One region of the Caballeronia sp. AZ7_KS35 genome, then DNA from elsewhere that is predicted to be linked to it. Evidence: riboswitches for the same ligand, from Rfam matches in the RefSeq annotation. Region 1 holds a riboswitch; each other region holds the start of a gene.
The links. Region 1 has a riboswitch for cobalamin ahead of NCT05_RS04255 (TonB-dependent receptor domain-containing protein). Riboswitches for the same ligand answer to the same signal wherever they lie in the genome.
Positions count from the first base shown of each region.

Region 2: it holds a riboswitch for cobalamin, as region 1 does, so the genes downstream of both, cobG (precorrin-3B synthase) here and NCT05_RS04255 (TonB-dependent receptor domain-containing protein) in region 1, are expected to answer to the same signal.
Region 3: it holds a riboswitch for cobalamin, as region 1 does, so the genes downstream of both, cobW (cobalamin biosynthesis protein CobW) here and NCT05_RS04255 (TonB-dependent receptor domain-containing protein) in region 1, are expected to answer to the same signal.
Region 4: it holds a riboswitch for cobalamin, as region 1 does, so the genes downstream of both, NCT05_RS20345 (CbtB domain-containing protein) here and NCT05_RS04255 (TonB-dependent receptor domain-containing protein) in region 1, are expected to answer to the same signal.

Region 1 is NZ_JALQDV010000001.1:887,659-894,989, forward strand. It holds gene NCT05_RS04220 (LysR family transcriptional regulator) at 1-148, shown strand, start outside; gene lgt (prolipoprotein diacylglyceryl transferase) at 187-1,089, shown strand; gene NCT05_RS04230 (SIMPL domain-containing protein) at 1,142-1,870, opposite strand; gene NCT05_RS04235 (EVE domain-containing protein) at 1,940-2,398, opposite strand; RNA gene ssrS (6S RNA) at 2,478-2,659, opposite strand; gene NCT05_RS04245 (cell division protein ZapA) at 2,765-3,079, opposite strand; gene NCT05_RS04250 (ATPase) at 3,076-3,444, opposite strand; cobalamin riboswitch at 3,712-4,009, shown strand; gene NCT05_RS04255 (TonB-dependent receptor domain-containing protein) at 4,091-5,971, shown strand; gene NCT05_RS04260 (FecCD family ABC transporter permease) at 5,968-6,996, shown strand; gene NCT05_RS04265 (ABC transporter ATP-binding protein) at 6,993-7,331, shown strand, end outside.
Region 2 is NZ_JALQDV010000032.1:106,788-114,118, forward strand. It holds gene NCT05_RS20240 (glycosyltransferase family 87 protein) at 1-1,179, shown strand, start outside; gene NCT05_RS20245 (DUF4186 domain-containing protein) at 1,186-1,593, opposite strand; gene cobM (precorrin-4 C(11)-methyltransferase) at 1,598-2,326, opposite strand; gene NCT05_RS20255 (cobalt-precorrin-6A reductase) at 2,323-3,054, opposite strand; gene NCT05_RS20260 (cobalt-precorrin-5B (C(1))-methyltransferase) at 3,051-4,148, opposite strand; gene cbiE (precorrin-6y C5,15-methyltransferase (decarboxylating) subunit CbiE) at 4,155-5,366, opposite strand; cobalamin riboswitch at 5,443-5,631, shown strand; gene cobG (precorrin-3B synthase) at 5,696-6,964, shown strand; gene NCT05_RS20275 (precorrin-8X methylmutase) at 6,957-7,331, shown strand, end outside.
Region 3 is NZ_JALQDV010000032.1:119,460-126,790, reverse strand. It holds gene NCT05_RS20330 (cobyrinic acid a,c-diamide synthase CobB) at 1-677, opposite strand, end outside; gene cobO (cob(I)yrinic acid a,c-diamide adenosyltransferase) at 681-1,283, opposite strand; gene NCT05_RS20320 (cobalamin biosynthesis protein) at 1,533-1,958, opposite strand; cobalamin riboswitch at 2,005-2,262, shown strand; gene cobW (cobalamin biosynthesis protein CobW) at 2,384-3,469, shown strand; gene cobN (cobaltochelatase subunit CobN) at 3,475-7,251, shown strand; gene NCT05_RS20305 (magnesium chelatase ATPase subunit I) at 7,248-7,331, shown strand, end outside.
Region 4 is NZ_JALQDV010000032.1:127,009-134,339, forward strand. It holds gene NCT05_RS20330 (cobyrinic acid a,c-diamide synthase CobB) at 1-404, shown strand, start outside; gene NCT05_RS20335 (DUF1289 domain-containing protein) at 401-646, shown strand; gene NCT05_RS20340 (CbtA family protein) at 681-1,463, opposite strand; gene NCT05_RS20345 (CbtB domain-containing protein) at 1,473-1,706, opposite strand; cobalamin riboswitch at 1,736-1,862, opposite strand; gene NCT05_RS20350 (histidine phosphatase family protein) at 1,911-2,477, shown strand; gene NCT05_RS20355 (DUF1428 domain-containing protein) at 2,537-2,908, shown strand; gene hmuQ (heme-degrading protein HmuQ) at 2,959-3,273, shown strand; gene NCT05_RS20365 (hypothetical protein) at 3,382-3,705, opposite strand; gene lhpI (bifunctional Delta(1)-pyrroline-2-carboxylate/Delta(1)-piperideine-2-carboxylate reductase) at 3,834-4,775, opposite strand; gene ppk2 (polyphosphate kinase 2) at 5,007-5,903, shown strand; gene NCT05_RS37025 (hypothetical protein) at 5,924-6,307, opposite strand; gene NCT05_RS20385 (efflux transporter outer membrane subunit) at 6,309-7,331, opposite strand, start outside.

The DNA of each region.
Region 1 (7,331 bases):
GCGCACGGGCGTCGTGTATCGTCCGCTTCTCGATCCCGGTCCTTTCGTGGAAACGGGGCTGGTATGGCGGATCGCGGAAGTGAGTCCGGTGCTCGCCGGGTTCATCGAAATCGTCCGTTCGAGGGCCGAAAGCGCCGGTTCTGTATGATTCGCCCCTGTAGCCCGCTTAAAGATTCCCACATCAGAATGCTCATACATCCCAATTTCGATCCCATCGCGATTCATCTCGGACCGCTCGCCGTGCGCTGGTACGGCCTCATGTACCTGGTGGCGTTCGTGTCGGCCATCGTCATCGGCCGGTTGCGGCTGCGGCTGCCTTATGTCGCCGCGCAAGGCTGGACCGTGAAGGACATCGACGACATGCTGTTCTACGGCGTGCTCGGCACGATTCTGGGCGGGCGCATCGGCTACGTGCTGTTTTACAAGGCCAGTTATTACGCCGCGCATCCGCTCGATATCTTCAAGGTATGGGAAGGCGGGATGTCGTTTCACGGCGGCTTTCTCGGCGTGACGCTCGCGATGGTGCTGTTCGCGTATCACCGCAAGCGCACATGGCTGCAGGTGACGGATTTCGTCGCGCCGATGGTGCCGCTCGGTCTCGCGGCGGGGCGACTCGGCAATTTCATCAACGGCGAGCTGTGGGGCCGCGTGACGGACCCGAACGCGCCGTGGGCGATGCTCTTCCAGAACTCGACGAACGACGACGCCGTGTGGCTCTCGAAGAATCCGCAGCTCGACGCGCAGTATCACCTCACGGAAATTTTTCAGCGTTACCACATGCTGCCGCGTCATCCGTCGCAGTTGTACGAAATCGCGCTGGAAGGGCTCGTGTTGTTTATCGTGATCTGGACGTTCTCGCGCAAGCAGCGTCCGGTCGGCGCGATTTCGGCGCTGTTCCTGATCGGTTATGGACTCGCGCGCTTCACCGTGGAATTCGCGCGTGAGCCGGACGATTATCTCGGCTTGCTCGCGCTCAATCTCTCGATGGGCCAATGGCTTTCGCTGCCGATGATCGTCGCCGGCGTGGTAATGATGGTGTGGGCCTACAAGCGCAATCTGCGCCTGCCGCCCGAATCCGCAAAGGCTTGAGGAAAGAGCGGGGCGGTCGAACGCCGCCCCGCGTGAACAGCGGGAGCGACGTTTAGCGTCCCATTTGTACGGAGCCGGAAACGTCGACGGTCACCGTGGTCGTGCCGGCTTCCATCGCGATCGGGGCCATCTTCGCATCGGCGCTCATCGCGCGCGATTGCATCATCATGACGGGACGCGGCTGCGCGCCGCTCCGTCCGACATTCACTTCCCGAATCGTGAAATTGCTGTAGCCGAAGCCTTGCGCGGCGCTTTGCGCCTGCTTGCGGAACGAATCGATGGCTTGCGAGACGAGCTTTTGCTCGGCCGCGCGCTGCGCTTCGGGCGACAGCGAGAACGCGACGCTACCCACTTGCATCGACGAACTCATCTTGCCCGCGAGCTTCGATGCCGCCGCGAAGTCATGCGATTCGAGCACGACTTCCGTGCGCCCGCGCCACGCGGAAATCTTGCCGTCGCGATCCGTCGACGGATAGACGGTGAACGAGCCGCTCTTCGCGGTCACGCCGTCGACACCTTTGGCTTCGCGTAACGCGGCCTCGGCGCGCTGATTGAGCGTGCTGGTGAGCGACGACGGATCGGCCGCTTCCTGTTCGTAGAAGAGCGTGATGTTGACGACATCCTGCGGCACTTGCGCGCTCGCTTGTGCGGAGAGCGAGAGCACGCCCGAGGGCTGTGGCTGCGTCATCACCGTCTGCGCAGCGGCGGTTTGAGACAACGTAAGCGCGGCACCGGACATCGCGAGCAGGGCGAAGGCGGCGGCGGTTTTCTTATTGAGCATCGAAGGACTCCGTGACATCGCGTACGTGCGACGGGATTTAGTCGCAGTCGTGAAGTCGTAAGTTCCTTGTTAGACGAGGTGCTCGGTAATAAATCGCCATTGCGCTTCGGTCACGGGCGTGATCGAGAGCCGGTTGCCGCGCGCGAGCACTTGCATGTCGGCAAGCTCTGGATGTTCGCGCAACGCGGCGAGCGATATGAGCGGCGTCTTCTTCACGAACTTCACGTCGACGAGCATCCAGCGCGGCGTTTCCTGCGTCGATTTCGGATCGTAGTAATCGCTCTTCGGATCGAATTGCGTGGGATCCGGATACGCCGTCGAGCACACTTTCGCGATGCCCGCGATGCCCGGCTCCGGGCAGCTCGAATGATAGAAGAGCACGCCGTCGCCGATCTGCATCTGATCGCGCATGAAGTTGCGCGCCTGATAGTTGCGTACGCCCGTCCACGGCAAGGTTTTTTTCGGCGCGTGCGCGAGATGATCGATGCTCGCTTCGTCCGGTTCGGACTTCATCAGCCAGTAGCGCATGGTCGTGTGCATGAATCGAAGAGCGAACGGCAGGGACAAACGAAAACGGCATCGGAAAAACCGATGCCGTTTCTTGAATGAGGTCCCCGCCACAGCCGCTAGGCCGGCATCCTGAACCTGGGTTCAAGATTGGTCGCGGTAAGCAACACTTCGGGTACATCGGACTAGCGACGCGCGCGCCCGTGCTGCAAGGTTCCGCAACCGTGCCAATGTAGCATTGGTTCAAGGAATATATGACCTTGGCGTACCAGGCAGGGAAACGTCACTCTACACCAATCGTTTGCCTTCTGCAGCCTCTTCACGCTACTTCGGCAGTTTCTTTTTTCGATTGACATTGCGCGCTGATTGACTCGACGCGCATCTGCCTTATTGCGCTTCGTGTTGCGCAATGACCGCGCCCAATTGCTCGTTCATCGAGTGCATCGTGCGGCGGATTTCTTCGGCGGGGAAGGCCTCGCCGTGACGCACGCTGTCCTGCAGCTTAAGCAATTCCGACGCCAGCGAAAGCGCCGCCATCACCGCGATGCGATCCGTGCCGCGCACGCTGCTTGCATTGCGCACTTTGTTCATTTCGGCGTCGACGCGCGCGACGGCTTCACGCAATGCGCCTTCGGTTTCCGGCGAGCACGCGAGACGATACGGCTGCCCGAGAATGGATACTTCGATCTGCGTGGTCGTCATGCCTTCTCTCCCTGATGATGCTCGCCGTGCAATTCCGTTTCATGTGCTTCCCGGGAATCGGCTTCGAGGAGATCGAGTTGATTGTCGGACTCGGCATGTTGCGCGGACTTGCCGCGCGGCAGCTTTTCGAGAATCGCGTTCAGGCGGATTTGCGCGTCGTCGATTTTCGCGGACAGCGAATCGCGTTCGGACTGCAGCGTATCGCGCTCTTCGCGCACTTGCGCGAGCTCGGCCTGCACGTTCGCATAGTCGGCGCGCAGCTGTTCGAGTTGTTCCTGCAGCGCTTGATGCGCCTGCTTGTGGCGCTCGCTGATCTGGATCAGCCGGCCGATGTTTCCTGACAGTGATTCGAGTTCGTTGAGCATGTGCTGCGTCCTCTAAAGACCTCGCATTTTAGCGCGGTTCAACGGAGCTTCCGATAAATGTCTCGTTTCGAGACGTAACAACACGCGATCTAGCGCTTAATCCTTCGAATCAAGCGCATGTCGCGATGCATTCGTGTGCAGAAAACGCGAGCGCCCCGCAACGCTCGTGATGACAGGCCGGCCGCTTCTCTTTCGCTTCTCGTTCGATTCGTCATGCGCCGCGCCAGTCTGCCCGCGCGGTTTTCTTGACGGCCCCGAACCGCGCTCCTACACTTGCCGCACTTTTGGTGCTCGCATCCGCGGATCTCGTGGATGCAGTCAAACGGGAAACAGGGAGCGAAGTCGCCGCAATCGACGACGAGCCAACCTGTGCTGCCCCCGCAACGGTAAGCGACCGCAACGCAAGTTGCAAGTCGTCTCATGCGCGTTTTTGCCGCGCGAGCGTGTCGAAATTCGTCGCACGCGCGCGACTGCAAGAAACGTGTCGATGCCACTGCGCGCCATGCGCGGGAAGGCGAGACGATTGATCGCCAGCCCGGATACCGGCCGGAGTCCGACGCATCGGCGCGCATGGCGCGGTGCGTTCGTCGCGCATCGTCCTCGCGGGGAGCGGGGTCGCGCTCACGCGAAACGGAACACTTCACACATGGTATTGCCACTGGCCGCGCTCAGAAGCGGTCTCTCCCGTCATGGCGCGCTCGTTGCGGCCATCGGCGCCTTGCCGTTCGCCGGCGCTGCACAGGCGGCCCAGACGGAAGACAGCACGCAAACGCTTGCGCCCGTCGTCGTCACATCGACGCGCGCGCCGCAGCCGCTTGCCGAATCGATTCCGCAGACATCGCTTTTTGACGAGCAGGACATCGCCGATGCAAACGCAAGCGACGCGCTCGGACTCGTCGCGCTCGCGCCCGGCGTGCAGATCACGCGCAACGGCGGACCGGGCTCGAACTCGGGGCTTTTCATACGCGGTGCGGCGTCGTCGCAATCGCTCGTGCTGATCGACGGCGTGCGCGTCGAATCGGCGTCGCTCGGCGCGGCACAGCTATCGCAATTGATGCTCGACCAGATCGGGCGCGTCGAGGTCGTGAACGGCAACGTGTCGGCACTCTATGGATCGAATGCGATTGGCGGCGTCGTGCAGATCTTCACGAAGGAAGGCGAGGCGCATCCGCCGCGCTTCAACTTCGAGGCGGAGTACGGCAGCTATCACACGCAGCGGCAATCGGCGGGCGTGAGCGGCGCGCTCGACAAGGACGGCCGCACGACCTTCAGCGTGAACGTCTCGCGCGAGAAAACCGACGGCTTCTCGTCGATCGATCCGGGAATCGCGCCCGGCGCCAATCCGAACGCGAACGGCTATCTGAACGAGAGCGTCGCGGCGACGCTGCGTCACGAGTTCAGCGACAAGTGGGACGCGGGCGTGCGCTTCCTGCAATCGAACGGCATCAACAGTTTCGACGATGCCTATGGCCAGCCGACCGATATCAACGAAACGCACGATCGCGTGCGCTCGGCGTCGGTGTTCGCGAACGGCCGCGTCACGGATAACTGGACGACGCACTTCACGATCGCGCAGGGACAGGACCGCGCGAACATCGAGCAGAACGGCGTCTATACGAGCCGTTTCGATTCGGAGAACCGGCAATATACGTGGCAGAACGACGTGCGGATCAGCGACGCGCACAAGCTGCTCTTCGGCTACGAGCATCTCGATCAGACGCTCGATTCCGATCAGTTCAGCGCGCCCGACCGTCATGTGAATTCGATGTTCGCGGGTTACGTGGGGCACATCGGCGCGAACGAGTTGCAGGCGAATCTGCGCCGCGATCAGTATTCCGATTTCGGCGGCGCGAACAGCTACTATCTGGGCTACGCGTATAACTTCGACGCGCACTGGAAGGCGAGCGCGAGCTATTCGGCCTCGTTTCGCGCGCCGAGCTTCGACGATCTCTACTATCCGCTGAGCGGTAATCCGTCGATTCAGCCGGAGCGGAGTCATTCGGTCGAGGCGGCGTTGCAGTACGCATCGAATGCGCTCGGCGTGGTGCGCGTGACGCTTTTTCAGACGCGCTATTCGAATTTGATCGATTACGTGTCCGACGGCGGCTTCTACTATGTCGCGCAGAACGTCGGGCGCGCGAAGGTGCAGGGCATCGAGGGATCGTGGGCGGGGCACGTCGGCGCAACGGATGTGCGCACGGGCGTCACGTTCCAGAATCCCGTCGACGAAACGAATCACGAGGATTTGACGCGGCGCGCGCGGCATTTCGCGACGCTGACGGCGCATCGCACGATCGGGCCGTGGCGCGTCGGTGGCGAATGGATCGTGAGCGGTCAACGCAGCGATTACAATTCGACGCTCGCGGGCTACGGCATCGTGAATCTGTCGGCGCGCTACGACATCTCGAAGTCGTGGTACGTCACGGCGCGCATCGACAACCTGTTCGACAAGGACTATGAACTTGCCTACTCGTACAACACGCCACGACGCGGCGCGTACATCACGTTGGGCTGGCATCCGTCGTGAGCCGCGTGGCTGAACGTCCGCGCGCGATGGACGCGAGCCGCGCCACCGCGATCTGGATCGCGCTCGGCGCAGCGACGCTCGTCGTGCTGGTCGCGTCGCTCGCGATGGGCAGCGTCGCATTGCCCGTATCGCGCGCGATCGGCGCGCTCTTTCACGCGCACTCGGCGACGCCCGATATCGCCGATGACATCGTGCTGACCTTGCGTCTGCCGCGCGCGCTCGCGGGCTTCGCGTCGGGCGCATTGCTCGCGTTCGCCGGCGCGCTGCTGCAAGTGCTGTTGCGCAATCCGCTGGCGGAACCGTACGTGCTCGGCGTATCCGGCGGCGCGGCAACCTTCGCGCTTGCCGCGATGCTCGGGTCGCTGCCGTGGTGGGGCGTCGATATCGCGGCTTGCGCGGGCGCGTTCGCATCGATCGTACTGGTCCTCGGACTCGCGCGCAAGGACTTGTGGCAAAGCGGACAGGACGCATCGCCGAGGCTCTTGCTGACGGGTGTCGTGATCGCATCGGGATGGGGCGCGCTCATCACGCTGATCCTGAGCGTCGCGCCCGAGAACCGTTTGCGCGGCATGATCTTCTGGCTGACGGGCGATCTCAACGGCGCGGCGGCGCCATGGCCCGCGCTGATCGCGCTCGCCGTCGTGCTCGCGGTCATCGTTCCCGTCGCACCGCAACTGAACGTGCTCTTGCGCGGCGATACGACCGCGCGCGCGCTCGGCGTGCCGGTCGAGCGCTTGCGTCTGCGCGTGTATCTCGTCGCATCGATCGCGGCGGCGGCCGCCGTGACGACGGCGGGCACCATCGGCTTCGTCGGGCTCGTCGTGCCGCATCTGTTGCGCCTCGCGTTCGGCAACGATCAGCGCATGCTCGTGCCCGCCGCCGCGCTCGCGGGCGGACTCGCGGTGATGGCCGCCGATCTCGTCGCGCGCACGGTGATCGCGCCCGCGCAATTGCCGGTCGGCGTCGTCACGGCATTGATCGGCGTCCCGATGTTCCTGTGGATGCTGCTGCGGAGGCCGCGATGATTTTGCGGCTCGACGCCATCGTGCTTCGCGCGGATAAGCGCACGCTCATCGACGGGCTCACGCAGTCGATCGAAGCGGGCGAAATGTGGTGCATCGCCGGGCCGAACGGCGCGGGCAAGACGACGCTCATCAACGTGCTCGCCGGGATTGCGAAAGCCGCATCGGGCAGCGTGTCGCTCGACGGCCGCGCGCTCGCGTCATGGCGCGCGACGGAACTCGCGCGCGCACGCGCTTTGATGCCGCAAGCCGCGCACGACGCCTTCAGCGCGAGCGTGCTCGATACCGTGCTGCTCAACCGCTTTCCGCATCTCACCGGCTGGGGCTGGGAGAGCGAC
Region 2 (7,331 bases), on a different contig from region 1:
GCGCCCGGTCGGCGCTGGCTCAACGGCTCGCGCGTGAGCGCTTATTGCGCGACGATCCTCGTCGTGCTCCAGTGTTACGGGCTCGTTCTCGCCGTGCGCAGTGCCGTCGCGGAGAAAGGTCATCCGGCCGGCTGGGACTTTCTGACGTTCTGGTCGGCTGCGCGCCTCGCGCTCGCGGGGCATCCGCTCGACGCCTATTCGGCGGACGCGATCAAGCACGTCGCGCAGCAACTGGGGCCGCACATCATCCTGCCGGGGCCGTGGTTCTATCCGCCGAACTTTCTGCTGCTGGTGCAGCCGTTCGGCTTGCTGTCGGCGCCGCTTGCCTACGCGCTGTTCGCTTCGATTTCGTCGGTCGTCTTCGTGCTGCTGGCCCGCCGCGCGCTGCCGATCCCCGACATGATCATGTGGATCGTCGCGTTTCCCGGCATCTGGCTCAACGCGGCCCAGGGACAGAATGCCGCGCTCACCGCGAGTCTCGCGCTCGCCGCATTTCTCTCGATGCCAAAACGGCCGATGCTCGCGGGCGTCTTCATCGGCCTGCTTTCGATCAAGCCGCATCTGGCCATCCTGTTTCCGCTCGCGCTGGCGTGCGCGGGCATGTGGACGACCTTCATCGCCGCCGCGCTGACGACGATCCTGTTCACCACGGTTTCGGTCGCCGTCTTCGGCCTCGACATCCTGCCGGTCTTTCTCCACGGACTGCACGATGCCAACGGTTTCACCGCGAGCGGCAGTCTTCCTTGGTTTCAGATGGCGAGCCTCTTCGCGAGCCTGCGCATGGCGCACGTCGCGACCGGTCCCGCCTATGTCGCGCAGGCGTGTCAGGCGATCGTGGCGATCTGCGCCGTCGCGTGGGTATGGCGCAATGCGAAAGGACTGGAAGTTCGCGCGACGGCGCTCGTCGCCGCGACGTTCATGATCAGCCCCTACATCTATAACTACGACGGCGTGTGGCTCGGCATCCCGCTGGCACTCATCGCCGCGCGCGCGCTGCGCGACGGATGGCTGCGCGGCGAGCCCGCGATCCTGTTTTTCGCGTGGATCTATCCGCAGTTGGGAAATCAGTTGGCCAAGGACTGCGGCGTAGGTGTAGGACCGCTGGTTTTCGCGTTGCTGATTTTCGTGGCGGTGCGGCGCGCGCGTCTCGAAGCCGCGGGCGCCGATCCGTCGCGTTAGAGCGCGTCAGAAAGGCAGTTCGCGCTGCGGATTGTCGGGCGCGGGCTGGTTCGACGCCGCCGGCAGCGGTTGCGCGCGCAGCCAGCGTTCGATGGCATCGACGACATGTTGGCGCTCGGCGTCGTCGAGCGCTTTTCCCGCCGCGATGCCGTGCCATTTCGCGAGACACGAGCGGCAGCACGTCGCCGTCGCGTGCTGCGCGATGAACACAGGATGCCCGCGAAACGGTGTCTGCTTGCCGTCGTTCAGCGGCGCTTGCGGCGCAAGCCGCTTGCCGATCAGCTCATGCGCCTGCGCCACGACCGTGTCGACGCCCTTCTCCCTTAAAACTTTCCCCTCACGCACGCCGAGCGCGAAACGGCGCCGGAATGCCGATTTCGCGAGCGCATCGAAGACGGCGTCGAGGTCGCGCATCGCGTCATCGATCCTTCGCGTAGAGCGTGGACTCCGCGAAGCCGTCGGCGGCCAGCACGCGTCCGACGAGAATCATCGCCGTGCGTTCCATGCCCGCCTCGCGCACTTTCGGCGCGATGTTCGCGAGCGTCCCTTCGACGCGCGTCTCGTCCGGCCAGCTCGCGCGAAACACGACCGCGACGGGACACTCCGCGCCGTAATGCGGCACGAGCTCCGCGACGATGCGCTCGATATGCCGCACGCCCAAATGAATCGCGAGCGTCGCGCGATGACGCGCGAGATCGGCGAGGCTCTCGCCTTCGGGCATCGACGTCTTCGTCGCGTAGCGCGTGAAGATCACGGTCTGCGAGATGCCGGGCAGCGTCAGTTCGCGCTTCAGCGCCGCCGCCGATGCCGCCGTCGCCGTGACACCCGGCACCACTTCGTAGGGAATCGCGAGCGCGTCGAGCCGGCGAATCTGCTCGCCGATCGCGCCGTACAGCGACGGATCGCCCGAATGCACGCGCGCCACGTCGTGCCCGTTCGCGTGCGCTTCCTGCAGGAGCGCGACGATCGCGTCGAGATCGAGCTCGGCCGTGTCGATGCATTTCAGCGCGCGATGTCCGTCGAGGACTTGCGTCGGCACGAGCGAGCCGGCGTAGAGAATCACGGGACATGCGCGGATCAGCCGCTGCCCCTTTACTGTGATGAGTTCGGGATCGCCCGGTCCGGCGCCGATGAAATAAACGGTCATGGTCTGGTGAGCCAGTGTTGAAGCGCGTCGCGGGCGCTGGCGGCGTCGTCGAAAATGCGGTCGGCGTCGGGAAGCGCGGGCCGCGTGAGCATGACGACGGCGATACCGCGTTCCCGCGCGACCGCGAGCTTCGCCTCGGTCGCCCGCCCGCCGCTGTTCTTGCTGACGACGACATCGATACGCGCCGCGTCGAACAAGGCGCGCTCGCCGGCGAGATCGAACGGACCGCGCGCATCGACAATGCTCGCGCGCGCGTTGCCCGGATGCGCGTCGAGACAGCGAATCGTCCAGTGCTGCGACGCGGGAATGTCGTGCAGATGCGCGAGCGCCTCGCGCCCGAGCGTGAAAAGCGGCCGATGAAACGGCGCGATGCATTCGACGATCTCGCGCCAGTCCGACGCCTCGCGCCAGTCGTCGCCCGCCTGCGGCTGCCATACGGGACGGCGCACCGCCCAGAGCGGCACGTCGGCGAGCGCGCAGGCATCGAACGCGTGGCGGCTCATCTGCGCGGCATAGGGATGCGTCGCATCGACGACGAGCGTGATGTGCTCGTCGCGCAGATATCGCACGAGCCCGTCGATGCCGCCGAAACCGCCGACGCGCACCGTGCACGCCAGATCGCCCGGCACGCGCCCGAGGCCCGCGAGACTGTAGACGTGCGTCGCAGGAAGCGCACGCGCGATCGCGAGCGCATCGCCGGTGCCGCCGAGCAGCAGCACGCGCGTCATGCCGCGCTCCCGACGATATTGCCCCGCCGGTCGATCGCGAAGGTCTCGACTTCGATGCCTGGCGGCAGCACGTCGAGCGCGACATCGCGCGCGCGTCGGCAGACGATATCGCCGAGCGCGATGCCTTCCGCGCGTGCGAGCTTGAGCGCTTCCTGACTCGTGTTGGCCGCGCGCATCGACGCCAGCAGTTCGGCGTTCGCGCCCGCATCGGCGGCCCAGACGGCGAGCAGCGGCAAGTCGATGCTCGAACTGCGGCTGTGCAGATCCATATGCCCCGCCGCGAGCTTGGACAGCTTGCCGAAGCCGCCGCACAGGCTCAGCTTGTCGACGCTCGCGCGGCGCAAATGCTTGAGCACCGCGCCCACGAAATCGCCCATTTCGATCAATGCGATGTCGGGCAGGCCGTAGCGCGCGCGCATCGCGTCCTCGCTCTGGTTGCCGGTGCACGCGGCGATATGCCGATACCCGTTCGCCCGCGCCACATCGATGCCCTGATGAATCGACGCGATGTACGCCGAGCACGAAAACGGTCTGACGATGCCGGTCGTGCCGAGTATCGACAATCCGCCGACGATGCCGAGGCGCGGATTCATCGTCTTCTGCGCGAGCGCTTCGCCGTTCTCCACGCCGATGGTCACGTCGAAACCGCCGCGATAGCCGACGCTTTTTGCGAGCGCGTCGAGATGCTCGGTCATCATCTTGCGCGGCATCGGATTGATCGCCGGTTCGCCGACGGCGAGCGCGAGGCCCGCGCGCGTCACCGTGCCGACGCCCGCGCCCGCATGAAAGCGCACGCCCGGTTCCTCCGACAGTCGCACGCGCGCGAACACGAGCGCACCGTGCGTGACGTCGGGATCGTCGCCCGCATCCTTGATGACGCCGGCTTCGGCGGCGGCGCTTTCATCGGGTAAACGGCGGCAGAACGAAAGCATCATCGTCACGCGCTGGCCCTTCGGCAGGACGATCTCCGCGCGCTCGCTCGTCTCACCGAGCAGCAAGAGGCGCGCGGCCGCGAGACTCGTCGCGGTCGCGCAGCTTCCTGTCGTGTAGCCGCTGCGCAGCGGCGCGGCTTTCTCCGGCGTCTCTTCACGCATGACGCATCACGGTTTGCTCGCGTGCAGGACGGTGATCGGCAGCGCCTGACGCCACGTGTCGAAGCTGCCGAGCGGTTCCGCCTGCGCGACGCCGATGCGCGTCAGCTCGCCGCCGTGGCGCGCGCGCCATTCGACGAGCGCCGCCTCGCTTTGCAGCGTCACCGCATTGGCGACGAGCCGCCCCCCCTGACGCAGACGCGCCCAGCACGCATCGAGCAGGCCCGGCACCGTCAATCCACCGCCGATGAACACCGCGTCCGGCGCGGGAAGGCCGTCGAGCGCGGCGGGCGCTTCGCCTCTGACGAGTTGCAGCGCGGGCACGCCGAGCGCATCGCGGTTGTATTCGATGAGACGCTGACGGCTCTCGTTCGCTTCGATCGCGATCGCCCGACACGCGCCATGCGCGCGCATCCATTCGATGCCGATCGAGCCGCAGCCCGCGCCGACGTCCCACAGCAGTTCGCCGGGCTGCGGCGCGAGGCGCGCGAGCGTCACGGCGCGCACGTCGCGCTTCGTCAACTGGCCGTCGTGGCGGTAGGCGTCGTCGGCGAGACCGGGCGTGAGCGGCGGCCCGGCGTGGCCGGCGTGCGTCCGGCACTCGATCGCGATGAGATTGAGCGCGGCAACGACGGGCTCGCGCCAGTCGTCGGCACGCTCGTCGATGCGGCGTTCGTCGCTGCCGCCGAGATGCTCGAAGACGGTCATGCGGCTCGCGCCGAAACCATGCGCGGTCAGAAGCGTGGCGACGGCGGCGGGCGTCGTGCCGTCCGCGCTCAGCACGATGAGGCGCACGCCGCGATGCAGATTCGCGAGCAGCGACGCCGCCGGCCGCCCGACGAGCGATACGCAGACGGCGTCTTGGAGCGCCCAGCACAGGCGCGCCGCCGCGAGCGACAGCGACGACGGCGCGGGAATGACGCGCATTTCGCCGTTGGCGACTTCGCGCGCGAGCGTCGCGCCGACGCCGAAGCACATCGGATCGCCGCTCGCGAGCACGCAGATGCGCGTTTTGCCGTCGCCGCGGTCGGCGAGCACGGCATCGAGCGAAAAGGGTTTCGGCCACGGCATGCGGCGCGCGGCGATGCGATCCGGCAGCAACGCGAGATGACGTTCGCCGCCGTGGATCGACTGGGCGTCGAGAAGCGCGCGACGCGCGGCGCGGGAAAGTCCGTGCCAGCCGTCTTCGCCGATGCCCACCACGGTCAGCCAGTTCGACATGCGCGGTCTCCTTGCTGCGATTCCGATCGCGTTCCCGGATACATGCCGGAAGCGCTCGGAGGGTCGATAAAAGCGGGCATAATACAGGTCCGTCGGCGCCCGGGGTCGTGAGACCGAGGGCTTAAAAGGGAACACAGCGAAACTGTGGCTGCCCCCGCAATTGTACGCAGCGAGTCCGCGCTCCACTGCCACTGGTTTTTACCGGGAAGGCCGGCGCGAATGTCGACCTGCCAGCCAAGAGACCTGCCGACCCAACGCATTCGCGCGACGCCGACCGGGCGGGGTGTACCGGTTCGCTCATCACGCGCGAAGCCCAACGGGTCACGCTTTTGAATTCTTTCGACCGCTCATCGCTCAACGCAACGCCGCGTGCTTCCGCATGCCCGGGCCTGATGCGCATCGTGCCCGCGCGCGATGGCGGCCTTGCGCGTCTGCGTCTCGCGGGCGGCGTGTTGAGCACGCGGGCGGCGCGGGCCGTCGCGCGCGCGGCTCGCGAGTACGGCTCGGGCGTGATCGAAGTGACCAATCGCGCGAATCTGCAACTGCGCGGCATTCGCGACGATGCCCACGCCGCGCTCGTCGACATCGCCCTCGACGCGGGCCTCGGCCCGTCGACGGCGGGCGCAGACGACATCCGCAACGTAATGCTGAGCCCGCTCGCGGACGACGGCACGCGCGCGCTCGCCGCGCGGATCGTCGATGCGATGCAGGCCGATGCGTCGCTGCATGCGCTGTCGCCGAAATTCGCGCTCCAGCTCGACGCCGGCGAGCGCCTCGCGATGCTCGATCATCCGCACGATCTTTGGCTTTCCGCCATCGACGATGGCGCGCGCTTCGCATTCGGCCTCGCCGGAACGATGCGCGATCCGGCGCTCGGCGCGATCTCGCGCGACGATCTCGTGATGTTCGTCCTGAACGTGTTGCGCAGCTTTCTCGCGCTGGCGACGCCTGAAGAACATCGCATGCGCGATCTGCTTGCGCGTATCGGCGTTGCGCGCTTTCTCGACGCCTTGCGTTTCGACGCCGATATCGCGACATGGACACGCGCACCCGCCGATGCATCGCTGCGTCTCGGCGCGCACGAGGAGCCGCATCGCGCGACGTGGTACGCGGGTGCGCAAACGCCGCTGGGCCGTCTCGATGCGACGACGCTCGAAGCGCTCGCCAATCTCGCCGACGCACACGGCGCAAGCCGCCTGACGATGACGCCGTGGCAAAGCGTGCTGATTCCCGGCCTCGCGGCGCATTCAGCGCATGACATGCTGCAAGGGCTGCACGCGCTCGGCCTTGCAACCGGCGCGCACAAACCGCTCGCGCGCCTCATCGCGTGCGCGGGTTCGGAACGCTGCGCAAAGAGCCGTGCCGATACCAAAGCCGATGCTCACCGGCTCGCCGCGCTCCTGCCTTCGGATGACGGGACGCAGGTGCATCTGAGCGGCTGCGAGCGTTCGTGCGCGGCGGCGCATCCGGTTCCGGTCACGCTCTACGCAGTCGCGCCCGGACGATACGACTTACATCGCGACGCACGAGCCGTCGCGCGCAATCTGACCATCGAAGAGGCGGCCGAACGGCTCGCCCGGAGCCATGCCGATGCTTGACTACATCCGCGACGGCGCGGAGATTTATCGTCAGTCCTTTGCGACGATCCGCGCCGAAGCCGACCTCGCCGCCATTCCCGCCGATCTGGAGAAGCTCGCCGTGCGGCTGATCCATGCGTGCGGCATGGTGGATATCGTGAGCGATCTGCGCTTCTCGCCCGGCGCGGGCAGCATCGGAAGAAAGGCGCTTGCAGCAGGCGCGCCGATCCTGTGCGATGCGCGCATGGTCGCCGAGGGCATCACGCGCGCGCGCTTGCCCGCCGACAACCGCGTGATCTGCACCTTGAGCGATCCCTCGATTCCCGAGCGCGCCCGCGCGATGCGCAACACGCGCTCGGCCGCCGCGCTCGAACTATGGCGTGCGCAA
Region 3 (7,331 bases), on a different contig from region 1:
AGCGTCGCATCGTCGAAATGAACGGGCGGCGGAAGATCGGCGAGCGTCGTTTGCGCGATTGCATCGGCGGCGCGGTCGAGCCGTGCGTCGAGGCCCGCGATTTCATCGGGCTGCGTGAGACCGAGATGACGCTCGGGCAAGGCGATATCGTCCGCATTCGACAGATGGCCGCAATAACGCAAGTCGACGGGGATAGTCTCCGACAACATCTGCGCATGGCGCGCCGATGCAACGCGATTCGCGAGCACGCCATGAAAGGGCACATCTTCGCGATAACGCGCGAGCCCGAACGCAATGGCGCCGAACGTCTGCGCCATGCCGTGCGCGCCGATCACCGCGAGCACCGGTACGTTGAACGTGGCGGCCAGATCGGCGCTGCTCGGCGTGCCGTCGAAGAGACCCATCACGCCTTCGATGAGAATGAGATCGGCCTCGCGCGCGGCCTTGGCGAGCAACGCGCGGCACGCATCGAGCCCGACCATCGACAGATGCAGCGAATAAACGGGCGCGCCGCATGCGTGTTCGAGAATCATCGGATCGAGAAAATCCGGGCCGGTCTTGAACACGCGTACCTTCAGTCCTCGGCGCGTGTGATGACGCGCAAGCGCCGCCGTCACCGTGGTCTTGCCTTGATGCGACGCACTCGCGCCGATGAAGAGAGCGGGGCAGTCGGGCATCGCTCAGAACTCGACGCCGCGTTGCGCTTTCACGCCTTGCTCGCGATACGGATGCTTCACGAGCCGCATTTCCGTGACGAGATCGGCAAGTTCGATCAACGCATCGGGCGCGTGGCGACCGGTCACGACGACATGCAGCATCGCGGGCCGCGCCTTCAGCACGTCGAGCACTTCATCGAGCGGCAGATACTCGTACTTGAGCACGGTGTTGAGTTCGTCGAGCACGACCATCTGATATTCGCCGCTCTCGATCATGCGGCGCGCTTCGTTCCAGCCCTTGCGCGCGGTGGCCATGTCGGCTTCGCGATTCTGCGTGTTCCAGGTGTAGCCATCTCCCATGGTGACGAAATCGCAATGCGCGATTGCGCCGAGGAAATCGCGCTCCGATGTATGCAGCGCGCCCTTGATGAACTGCACGACGCCGAGCTTCATGCCGTGTCCGAGCACGCGCACCGCCATGCCGAACGCGGCCGTTGTCTTGCCCTTGCCGTTGCCGGTATTCACGATCAAAAGGCCTTTCTCGTGATCGGCGGCGGCCTGCTTTTTCTCGTGGCCTTCCTTGCGGCGCTGGGTCATGCGCAGATGCGATTCGGTATCGGTTTTCACGGGAGCTCCAGAGAAAGACGGCCGTATCGTACAACAGGCGGCGGCTTAATTCTGCGCTAACAGACGGCAGGCATCATGCAATCAACGTAATCACCGACTCGAGGAGCAAGCAAATGGACGCGCTCTATCTCTATCTGGAACTCGTCGCGCTTGGCGTTCTCGTCTGGCTTTGCCGCGACAAGTTCAAACCGGTCGTGGCGAAGCCGCTCGCCGAAACGCCGCGTCCGCGCACGACCGCAAGACCGGTATTCATGTTCCGTTCGCGCGGGGCGCATGCATCGCTGCGATCGCGACGGTTACGCCACAATCGATCGTCTTTGGCACGATGAGCGTTCGCGCGTTGCCCGCGAGCAGCGCGCAAGGCTCGCATACGCCATCGACGTTCATATGCGCCATTGCATGATGCGATATCGCCGTGCGCGGCGCTTGCGCGATTTCATCGGCGCCGTAGAAGCGCAATGTCAGACGATGACGCTCGCAGAACGCGAGCAGTCCCGCCTCGTGCCGTTTCGCGTCGATGCTCGCGATGATGGCGATGTCGCCGAACGCAAGCGTGCCCAAAGCGCCGCGCACGGCGTGCTCGATTGCGTCGGCGCTCGCGCCCCGCCTGCAGCCGATCCCCACGGAAAGACGCGTGACAGCGGGCTGATTCATGTGAGCGATGACGGATTCCATGTGCGCCGACCTTACCACCTTTCTTGACGCTCGCGCCCGCCGGGCCTAGACTTTCACGCAGTTTTGGTGCTCGCGCGCGGATTCTCTCGTGCGCAGTTAAACGGGAAGCAGGGCGCGTTCCTTTCGATTCGTCGAACGCACGTCAACCTGCGCTGCCCCCGCAACGGTAAGCGATTCACCGCGCACGGCATTTTCATCGCGTGTACGGGAAGCCGGCTTCGAAGCCACTGCGCGTGAGAAACGCGCGGGAAGGCGAAGCGGCGTCGTCGTCAGCCCGGATACCGGCCAGACTTTGAGCGGGGCTTGCTGTCGCGGGGATGCGGCGCGGCCCATGATCCATAAAAGCGTGCGTTTCCCTTTCATCCAGCCGCGTTGCCAGGCATCGCGCGACATGAAGCGCATGCAACCGAAGCCACGGAGCGACGATGCAAACCCGCAAGATTCCCGTCACGGTCGTGACCGGCTTTCTCGGCAGCGGCAAGACCACACTGATGCGGCATATCCTCTCCAATGCGCAAGGCAAGCGCATCGCGGTGATCGTCAACGAGTTCGGCGAGCTCGGCATCGACGGGGAGATCTTGAAAGGTTGCGGCATCGGTTGCGACGATGAAGCCGGCTCCAAAGACCGCAATCTGTACGAGCTCGCGAACGGTTGTCTCTGCTGCACCGTGCAGGAAGAGTTCTATCCGGTCATGGAACAACTCGTCGAGCGGCGCGAGAGCATCGATCACGTGCTGATCGAAACGTCCGGTCTCGCTTTGCCGAAGCCGCTCGTGCAGGCGTTCAACTGGCCGTCGATCAAGAACGCATTCACCGTCGATGCCGTCGTGACCGTGGTCGATGGACCCGCTGCCGCGAGCGGTCAGTTCGCGGCGAATCCCGTCGCCGTCGATGCGCAACGCAAGGCCGATCCCAATCTCGATCACGAATCGCCGCTGCATGAACTGTTCGAGGACCAGCTTTCGTCTGCCGATCTCGTCATCGTCAACAAGACCGATCTCATGGATGATGAAGCGCTGCGAAAGGTCGAAGCGCTCGTGCGGCCCGAGATTCCGCCCGAAGTGAAGATCGTGCCCGCGCAGATGGGCAGGCTCGATGTGCATACATTGCTCGGTCTCGAATCGGCATCGGAAGAGACGATTCATTTGCGGCACGATCATCACGGTTCGCCCGATGAAGCAGGCCACGCCGATCATCATCATGACGAGTTCGATTCGGTCGTCGTGCATGGCAACGTCGAATCGCGCGAGCAGGCGCTGGCCGCGCTGCATGCGCTCGTCGAGCAGCACACGATCTATCGCGTGAAGGGTTTCGCTGCGTTGCCGGGCGCGGCGATGCGGCTCGTCGTGCAAGGCGTCGGACGACGCTTCGACAGTTACTTCGACCGCCGCTGGGAAGCGGGCGAAGCGAAGACCCAAAGCCGCTTCGTGCTGATCGGCGAAGACCTCGAACGCGCGACGCTGCAACGCGCGTTCGACGCCGCGCTCGCGAGCGCGCCCGTGCAGGCGTAACCGCGATGCATCTGCTCCGCACGACGCCGGGAGGCTTCGTCGACGACGCGCAGGGCGTCATGCGTATCGATCAGACGAGCGCGCCGATCGTCGTGCTCAGCTCCGCCGATACGACGCTCGCGTTGCTCGCGAGCGCGTTTCCGCGTCTCGAGCCGGGCTTTCCCGACGTGCGGCTCGCGAATCAATCGTTTCTGCGTCAGCCCGCATCGGTCGATTTCTATGTCGACGATGTATTGCGTCACGCGAAGGTCGTGATCGTCGATCATCTCGGCGGCGAATCGTACTGGCCGTACGGCATCGAGCGGCTCGTCGCGCTCGCGAAAGAGCGCAAGCAGATGCTCGCGATGTTTTCGGGCGATCTCACCGAGGACCCGAATCTTATCGGCAAGAGCACGGCCGATGCAGCGTTTTGCCGCGAGCTGTCGCGCTATCTGCGCGAAGGCGGCGCGCGCAATGCCGAGGAGTTTCTACGCGCGATCGCGCATCGCGCGTTCGGCTTCGGGCGCGAGCCGCAGCCGCCGAGTCCGCTGCCCGCCGTCGCGATCTATCATCCCGAGCGCGATATCGCGGTCATCGACGACTGGCAGGCGCGCTGGACCGAAGGCGCGGGCGTCGCCGCGATCCTGTTTTACCGCGCGCATTTGCAATCGGGCAATACGGCCGTGTTCGATGCGCTCATCGAAGCGCTCGAAAAGGAAGGCATGAATCCGTTGCCGATCGCGATTTCGTCGCTCAAGGAAAGCGTGAACCGCGAAGTGGTCGAGCGTTTGTGCGCGCAGCATCGCGCATCGCTCGTATTGAACACGACGGCTTTTGCGGCGAGCGTGATCGGCGAGGACGAAGCATTCGAAGTCGCGGGCGATGCGCCCGTGCTGCAAGTCATCCTGAGCGGCGGCAATCGCGATGACTGGCAGAAGGACAATCACGGCCTGAATTCGCGCGACGTCGCCATGCATGTCGCGCTTCCCGAAGTCGATGGCCGCATCATCACGCGCGCCGTGAGTTTCAAGGGGCTCGCATATCACTGCAAGCATACGCAGGTGGATGTCGTGCGCTATCAGGCCGACGCGGAGCGCGTGCGCTTCGTCGCCGAACTGAGCCGGCGGTGGTCCAAGCTGCGTCATACGCCGAACGCGCAGAAGCGCATCGCGCTCGTGCTGGCGAACTACCCGGCGAGCGAAGGGCGCATCGGCAATGGCGTGGGACTCGATACGCCCGCATCCGCGATCAACATTCTGTCGATGCTCGCGCGAGAAGGCTATCGCGTCGGCACCATGCCGGCGAACGGCGATGCGCTCATCGCCGCGTTGACGGAAGGCGTGACCAACGATCCCGTCGTCCGCGATATGCGCCCTGCGTTGCAGAGTCTTTCGCTCGATGACTATCTCGACGCGTATCGCACACTGCCCGCCGATGCGCGCGCCGCGCTCGAAAAAACCTGGGGCGCACCCGAAGACGACCCGACGATCAGACGCGGCCGTTTCATGATCGCGGGCTATCGCTGCGGGGAAGTGTTCATCGGCATTCAGCCTTCGCGTTCGCGGCAGCGCAACGATTACGCGAGCTATCACGATGCCGAACTCGTGCCGCCGCATTCCTATCTCGCGTTCTATTTCTGGCTGCGTCTGCGCTTTCAGGCGGATGCGCTCGTGCATGTCGGCAAGCACGGCAATCTCGAATGGCTGCCGGGAAAGAGCGTCGCGTTGTCGTCATCGTGCTGGCCGGATGCGATTCTCGGACCGATGCCGCATCTCTATCCGTTCATCGTCAACGATCCGGGCGAAGGCAGTCAGGCGAAGCGCCGCGCGCAGGCCGTGATCATCGATCATCTGATGCCGCCGCTCACGCGCGCCGAGAACTATGGGCCATTGCAGGATCTCGAGCGTCAGGTCGACGAATACTACGAAGCGTTGATGGTCGATGTGCGCCGCGCGAAGCTGCTGCGCAAGACGATTCTCGCGAACATCGTCGAGAACCGGCTGCACGAGGAACTCGGGCTGGATGCGCCACGCGATACCGTGGGTGAAGACGCGTTGCTCACGCGCGCCGATGCCTATCTCTGCGAACTGAAGGAAGCGCAGATTCGCGACGGCCTGCATGTATTCGGTGTCTCGCCGCAAGGCGTGCAACGACGCGACACGCTGCTCGCGCTCGGCCGCTTTCCGATCGGCGACGGCCAGGGCGCGAACGCGAGCCTGATCGTCGCGATCGCACGGGATCTGCAATTGCCCGATATCTTCGATCCGCTCGATGCGGATTGGGCCGCGCCGTGGACCGGCCCGCGTCCGCAAGCACTTGCCGATGTGAGTGAAGCGCCGTGGCGTCATCAAGGCGATACGCGCGAGCGCCTCGAATCGTTAGCGATGCAACTATTGTCCGATGCTGACGCAGCCGCGCCCGGACCGCGTGCATCGCTCGTGCTCGAACGTCTGCGTGGCGATGTGCTCGCGCGGCTCGATGCGTGCGGCCCGCAAGAGCTGACGCAACTGAAGCGAGGTCTCGAAGGCCGTTTCGTGCCGCCGGGTCCGAGCGGCTCGCCTTCGCGCGGCAGACCGGACGTGCTGCCCACCGGCCGCAACTTCTATTCCGTCGATACGCGCGCATTGCCGACGCAAGCCGCATGGTCGCTCGGCGTAAAGTCGGCGAACGCATTGGTCGAACGCCATGTGCAGGATCACGGCGATTTTCCGCGGGCAATCGGCTTGTCGGTGTGGGGCACGGCGACGATGCGGACCGGCGGCGACGATATCGCGCAGGCGTTCGCGTTGATCGGCGTGCGGCCCAAGTGGGCGGCGGGCAGTCATCGCGTGACCGACTTCGAGATTCTGCCGATCTCGATCTTCAACCGGCCGCGCATCGACGTGACATTGCGCGTATCGGGCTTCTTCCGCGATGCGTTCGCGAATCTCATTCATCTCTTCGATGCGGCGGTGCAGGCCGTCGCCGAATTGGACGACGAGCCCGCCGATGTCAACCCGATCCGCGCGCGCATCCTTCGTGAGCGCGACGAGCTGATCGCGCGCGGCATCGAGACGAAGGACGCGCGGCGTCGAGCGGGCTGGCGCGTGTTCAGCACGAAGCCGGGCGCATACGGCGCGGGTCTGCAGGAACTGATCGACGCAAAGCAATGGCAGACCGATGCGGATCTTTCCGCCGCGTATCAAAGCGCGGGCGGCTACGCGTATTCGCAATCGGGCGATGGCGTCGAAGCACGCGCGAGCTTCGGCGCGCGGCTATCGACGCTCGATGTCGTCGTGCAGAACCAGGACAATCGCGAACACGATCTGCTCGATTCGAACGACTATCACCAGTTCCAGGGCGGCATGGTCGCGGCCGTGCGCTATCTGTCGGGCGTGCAGCCGCAGACGTATAACGCCGATCACAGCAATCCCGCTGCGCCGCGCGTTCGCACGCTGAACGAAGAGATTGCGCGCGTGGTGCGTTCACGCGTGGTCAATCCGAAGTGGATCGATGGCGTGAAGCGGCACGGTTACAAGGGCGCGTCCGAACTCGCGGCGACCGTCGATTACCTGTTCGGCTACGACGCCACCGCGCGCGTCGTGTCGGATCATCAGTACGCGCTGGTCACCGATGCCTATGTGAACGATGCCGACACGCGCGAGTTCATTGCGCAGCACAATCCGCACGCGTTGCAATCGATCTGCGAGCGTCTGCTCGAAGCGATGCAACGCGGTCTGTGGCAGCAACCCGCTGGCTATCGCGAGCAGGTCGAACGGCATCTGCTCGATGTCGAACAGCACATCGAAGGCCGACATTCTTGAACGAATCCATCACATCTGCCGTGTTTCCTTTTTCGGCGCTCGTCGCACAGGCGCCCTTGCAGCAGGCGCTTTTGCTCGCG
Region 4 (7,331 bases), on a different contig from region 1:
ACGAACGCGCGCGTGCATCGATCGTTGCGCACGTCGAGCGAGCGAAGCCCGTGGTCGCGGAATGCGGCGGCATGCTGTATCTGCTCGACACGCTGACCGACATCGAAGGCACGCGGCATGGGATGCTCGGCATCCTTCCCGGCGACGCGGCGATGCAACGCAAGCTGTCGCGCCTCGCGATGCAGCGCATCGACACGACGCATGGCGCGATGACCGGTCACACATTCCACTACTCGACGCTCGACACGCCGATGCAGCCGGCGCTCAAGGCCGCTCATGCCACGACCGGCAGCGAAGGCGAAGCGCTCTATCGGCATGGTTCGGTGTCGGCCACTTACATGCACGCTTACTGGCCGTCGAATCCGGCCGCGGCCGCTGCGCTCTTTCGCGGCGAATCACTATGACAACGACGCAAGACGATCTCGCTTTCACCATCGAACGCGCGAAAGCGCAGGAACCCATCGGCTCGCCATGCACCGATGTCTGCAAGCTCGATCAGGAAACGGGCCTGTGCCTCGGCTGCTTCCGAAGCCGCGAGGAAATCAAGACCTTCAGATCGATGGACGATGCCGCGAAGCTCGATCTGTTCGATGAATTGCTCAAGCGTCGTGCGGCGAAAGAGCAAACGAAAAGCCCGCGTTCCTGACGAAGCGCGGGCTTCATGAGCGACGCCGAACCGCTTACGCCGCAGCCATTCTTCTCACCGCCGGCCGCTCGAGTTCACGCGCTGCGAGCGCACCGAACACGAGACCGAGCGTCGTCCATAACAGCGCCTGCATGCCGATAGCGGCCACGCGGAAATTCCACAGCAGCGAAGCGGAGAAATCCGCGGGCACTTCATCGACGGACGGCAGCGCGACCTGCGCCGCCACGATCACGACGATATACGCAGCCGCCGCGATGAGCGTCGCGTTCCACCCGCCATGCCGCGCCACCATGCGCCGCTGCAAGCGCACGGCGAAGACGGCAGCCGCGATGGAAATCGCCACCATGCCGAAGAAAAGCGCCGTGCGCGGCCCGATGGTCTCGGCATTGCCGACAGCGGGCGGATTGGGCGGGTACTTGAGGAACGGCACGATGGCGACGCTCACGAAGCCGAACAGCGCGAGCAATGCCGACGTGCCGCGCGCGCGCAACGCGCCGAGCCGTCCATAAGCAAACGCGAACACGAGCGAGAAGAGACCGCCGAGCGCGGTGCCGAACACGGCGACGCCGGTCAGAAGGCCGAGGCCAGCTTGCGTATCGCGAGACACGAGCGCTTCGTCGCCGTGATCGTGCGAATGCGCTGGCGTGGCAGCCGCATCGGCATGACCGTGCTCATGTTCGTGTTCATGCTCGTGCTGTTCCTCGAACGCGATGGCGCGTGCCACCGACGGTTCACCGAACCCACGCGCGAAGCCGAAGCCGATCAGGCCCGCGACCAGTCCCGCGATCATGCCGCGTATCAGCAAAGTGCGAATCATGATGCTTCCTCAGTGGCACGGAAAGCCGAGCAAATGCCGGCCGTCATGCACGAATTCGTGGACGTACGTGCCCGAGAAAATCGACGTCGCGCCCTGTTCGGCGCCGACGAAATAGATTGCGATCAGCAGAATGAGGCCGATGAAGACGGCCCACGGCAACACTTCACGCACCGGAATGGGCACGGGTGCATCGAGTGACGGGGAAACCGGAGCGGAAAAGACCGGCGCGTTGGAAGCATTCATGGTGGTTCTCCAGGGAAAAGCGCGTCCCGATTGACGAAGAGCATGCAGCGGGGTCTGACTCGCGGCGCCGCGCTTTCGCGTTGACGTACCGCACACAGTGGCGCGACCGTGCCGGGTTTGCACCGGCTTCCTCGCACTGCAAGCTTGCCATTCTATGATGATCCGCTGCAAAGTAAAACGATTCCGATTCGACCGCCACCTGCCTTGGAACTCATTCTTCTCTGTCACGCCGCCACGCGCGCGATGAAAACCGGGCACTTTCCCACCGGCGACGAACCTCCCGAGCGCGATGCGCGCGCGCAGCTCGCGTCATTGCACGCCTTGCCCGACACGCGCGTGATTGCGAGTCCCGCGCGCGTCGCGCGTGAAACGGCGGCGTGGATCGCGGATGCATTCGAGATCGTTCCCGCGTTCGACGACATCGACTATGGCCGCTGGCGCGGGCATTCGATACGCGAAACGGGCGAGCGCGAACCGGAACATGTCGCTGCATGGCTCGCGGATCCCGATGCGCGTTCGCACGGCGGCGAAAGCGTCGCCATGCTCGCCGCGCGCGTCGCCGAGGGCTTCGCTTCGATCGACCGGCTCGACGCGGGGCGCTGCATCGTCGTCACGCATGCGATCGTCGTGAAAGTGGCGCTCGCGCATGCGCTTCGCATGCCGCTCACATCGATCTATGGGATGAACTTCGCGCCGCTCTCGTCCACGGTGCTGGAACGCGCCTCGCCCGCCGATACGTGGACCGCCCTGAACTTCGCTGCATACGAATAGCTCAAAGCAGACAGCGCATCGCGTGCGCGGTGCGCGTTCGACTCAACCAGGAGACTCAGATGGCGCACTACGTGGATGGATTCGTCGTACCTGTACCGATCGACAAGGTCGACGCTTATCGCCGCATGGCCGAAGCCGCCGGCAAGATCTGGCTGGAACACGGCGCACTGGAGTTCGTGGAAACCATCGCCGACGACGTGAAGCCCGGCAAGCTCACATCGTTTCCACAGAGCGTGCAGATGAAGGAAGGCGAGACCGTCGCGTTCTCGTATATCGTCTACGAATCGCGCGAGCAGCGCGATAGCGTCAACGCCAAAGTGATGGAAGACCCGCGCCTCAAAACGATGATGGAATCCGGCGAGACGCCGTTCGATCCTCAACGCATGTTCTTCGGCGGCTTCACGACCATCGTCGAACTCGGGCGCGACTGATCGTTCTTATCCGCTCAATCGAGTCACTACTTCGAAGGAACCGCATCGACATGTATATCGCCATGAACCGCTTCAAGATCGTGCCCGGCGCCGAAGCCGACTTCGAACGTCTGTGGACGAGCCGCGATACGCATCTGAAGGATGTGCCCGGGTTCGTCGAGTTTCATCTGCTCAAAGGGCCGGTGAAAGACGATCACGTTCTGTATTCGAGCCATACGATATGGGCGAATCAGGCAGCCTTCGAAGACTGGACGCGTTCGGACGCGTTTCGCGCCGCGCATCGCAATGCCGGCGGCGAGACGCGCCAGCTTTATCTCGGTCATCCGGAATTCGAGGGCTTCGAAGTCATTCAGACCGTCAAATAGAGCGGTCAAGGCGCAACCGAACGTTCGCGCACTTTTCAGCGAGCACGCGCGTTTTACACACGTGTGAAAAAACGCGCTTCGCCGAAGCTGTCTTTTCAGACGTGTTTTCTAGGCCTTTGCGCCGCGCGCCATGCGCTGCAGCGTCGATGAATCGATCGCCGCCGCGCAGATTCGCACCGCTTCCTTCAGCGTGCGCGGACGCCCCGCACCGAATTGCGATTCCAGCATCGCGACGGCGCGCAGACGCTCGTCATTGCCGAGTTTCTCGCCCGTCGCAAGCTCAAGAACCGAGATGAAATAAGCCGCAGGCGGCGCCGCGCTCGCATGCGGAGTCGTCTGGCGTTCCCCGTCCGCCGCGCCACCCGCGCCCTCACGTCCGTCGTCGCGCGCCGGAATCCACGGGTGCCACTTGCTGTCGTATCGACTTTTCATGGGTTAGTTCGCTGGCTCGATTGCTGTGGCGCACCTTGGCGCCGTTTGTCATGTGACGCTTATGGCGTCTCTGTCATTAAAGAGACCTACAGCAAGTACCGTTCCAAGCTGGCGTTCCCTTGCACGGCCTAGCGCGCCGCGATGCTTTCCTCCGACAAAACCGCACGCGCGACGCGACATGCCGCAAGATCCCAAGCCGCGCAGCCGACCGATTTGAACATCACCGGTTGCAATGCATCAACGGCTTTGGACGGCGCCGCGAGCGCGACCGCCAATGCGTGCACATCGTTCCATTCGACGCTCGCGAGAATGAAATCGCCTGCTTCGTGACGCGCGCCCGCAGGGTCGTCGACGTAAAGCGCGCTTGCATGCACGGTCGCGGCGGCGATCTCGGCGGCATCGGCGGTGAATGCGCCCACGCCGATCACGAGGCGGCCCGCGCGCGCGGGCAACGTATAGACCGGCGTCTTGCTCGTGGTCGCGGCGATGACGACATCGATCGAATCGGGAATCGTGGACTCGTCGAGCGCGGCAAGCTGCTTCGAAAGCGATGCATGCGCCGCACAGAACTCGCGCGCCCGCCCGGGACGGGAGCCTTGCACGAGGATGCGCGCATCGGGATAAATAGCGGCGAGCGCCTCGACGTGATACGCAGCCTGCTTGCCCGTACCGATGACGAGCACCTCGCGCGGCGCGGCATCGTGAAGCGCGCGGATCGCGAGCATCGATACCGCCGCCGTGCGCCGGCCCGTCACCGTCGGGCCATCGAGCATGAATTGCGGCACGCCTGTCATGGCATCGTAGGCGGTCACCTGACCGTGGATCGTCGGCAGGCCGAGCGCGCCGTTGCCCGCGCAAACGTTCACGAGCTTGTGCATCGCGAGATCGGCGGCGCTCGCGGGCATCGACAACATCACGCCGCCTTCGATCGGCACCACCATGCGCTCTGGACTCACGATGCGTCCCGCCGCGTAATCGAGCATCGTCGCGGCGAGGGTGTCGACAAGCCGGTCATACGGCACGAGGCGCGCGGTTTGAGCTTCGTCGAAACTATGGATCGTTGCGGTCATCGCGTTCGCTCGCTTGATATGGGGAAGATGAAATCGAACTTCAAAATGCCATCGAAGTGCCGGAACATTCTAACGGCGCGCGACGCCGCGTCATAAAGCAGCGAATCGCTCGCTAGAATGAACGAATCAGCCGCTGTCATGTGACTGCCATCGAATGTCGTCACAATCGGCCGTCCCGCGCCGCGACCGTCATCGCGACGGCGGCAGCCCAAGAACGCCACGGAGCCCCTCATGAACACGACGGAAAAGCAGCGCCGTTTCCACGCCGACATCATCGACAGCTACGACGAAGAGTTCGAGATGGAGATCGACGATCGCTTCCTGGACGGCGAATCGACTTTCTCCGATGAAGAGCGTCAGTTACGCAAGACCTATTTTCGCGAGCTGTTTCGCTTGCAAGGCGAACTCGTGAAGCTGCAGGACTGGGTCGTGCACGAGGGGCATCGGCTCGTGGTGCTGTTCGAGGGACGCGATGCGGCGGGCAAAGGCGGCGCGATCAAGCGCATCACGCAACGGCTGAATCCGCGCGTGTGCCGCGTGGCCGCCCTGCCCGCGCCGAACAATCGCGAGCGCACGCAATGGTATTTCCAGCGCTACGTGTCGCATTTGCCGGCGGCGGGCGAGATCGTGCTGTTCGATCGAAGCTGGTATAACCGCGCGGGCGTCGAGCGCGTGATGAACTTCTGCACGGACGAAGAGTATGAGGAATTCTTCCGCTCGGTTCCCGAGTTCGAGAAGATGCTCGTGCGAAGCGGCATTCAGATCGTGAAGTACTGGTTCTCGATCACCGACGACGAACAGGAAGTGCGCTTCCAGGCGCGTATCGAAGATCCTTTGAAGCAGTGGAAACTGAGCCCGATGGACCTGGAGAGCCGCCGCCGATGGGAGGCCTACACGGCGGCCAAGGAAGTGATGCTTCAGCGCACGCACATTCCCGAAGCGCCGTGGTGGGTCGTGCATGCCGTCGACAAGAAACGTGCGCGCCTGAACTGCATTCATCACTTGCTGAGTCAGGTGCCGTATCACGATGTCGAGCATCCGCCGATCGAACTGCCCGACCGCGTGTTCAACCCCGATTATTTGCGCCAGCCCGTGCCGGATGAGATGTACGTTCCCGAAGTGTATTGAGGTCGATAGCGCGGCGCGCGTCAGCAGCAGTTGTTGCAGGGCAGATGCTTCACGCTCGCGCCATTGCGCTGACGCGAAACCGCATGACGCAGCGCGAACTGATATGCGTGCTGCGAACCTCTCAATACCATCACGAACATTACTTGCGCGAGATTGAAGTCGAGCGTGACCATCAGGCGCGTCAACAGTAGCAGTGGCAACACCACCGCCGGCTGATACAGTTGTTTTGCGATCAAGTCTTTCATCATCGGCTCCCTATCCCATGATTGAAATTCTATGGATTCGAGCCGTGCGGATAAACGCCCCGCAGGTGAAGACATATGTTCCGGGAGGCGAACAATCGAGCTGTCATCGATGCGCGCCCCGAGAAAAAATGGCCCTGCGCGATGCAGGGCCATCTTCATGCTACTTCTGCGCGAGACTCGGCTCGGGCACCGGCGTGGGCTTCGCATCGCCCCAGCCGCCGCCCAGTGCGCGGATCAAATTCACCGTCGATACCGCCTGCGTGCCCCGCAACTGCACCGAGGCGCGCTGCGTCTGCAATACGGTGCGCTCCGCATCGATCACGTCGAGGTAATTCACCGCGCCTTCGGTGTACTGCGTGCGCGACAACTGCGCGGCACGCACCGACGCCTTCACTGCATCGTCCTGCGTCGCGGTCTGATCTTCGAGGATGCGCAGATCCGACAGATTGTCCTCGACCTCGCGGAACGCAACGAGCACCTGCTGACGATAGTTCGCCGAATCCTCTTCATATATCGCGCGCGCATTCGCGAGATTGCCCTTGCGACGGCCGCCATCGAAGATCGGGATATTCAGCGCCGTACCCGCGAACGGCCCGAGCAGGAATGTGCGGCTCGACCACTTGAAGAGATCGCCGAGCGTCGCGGATTCGAAGCCGCCCGAGCCCGTCAACGTGAGCGACGGGAAGAACGCCGCCTTCGCCACGCCGATACGCGCATTGGCCGCAGCCATCGCGCGTTCCGCCGCCGCGACATCGGGACGACGTTCGAGCAGCGCCGAAGGCAAACCGGGCGGCACGCGCACCGTTACCGGCTTGAGCGGATTCGCGGCCATCGTGAATTCGGCGGGCGACTTGCCGAGCAATACCGCGAGACTATGTTCCGATGCCGCGCGCAGACGTTGCACCGTCATCGCATCCGAACGCGCTGTCGCGAGCTCGGACTTCGCGCGGGCCACGTCGAGTTCGCTGATATCGCCTTCGGTGTAGCGGCGTTGCACGAGCTTCAACGCTTCCTCGCGTAGCTGCACGGTGCGCGTGAAGACATCGCTTTCCGCATCGAGCTCGCGCAGATTGAAGTAGTTCTGCGCGACGTCAGCCTGCAATGCCAACTGCACCGAACGGAACAACGCCTCGCTTTGCTGCGTGTCCGCGTTCGCGGCTTGCACCGAGTTCGACACGCGGCC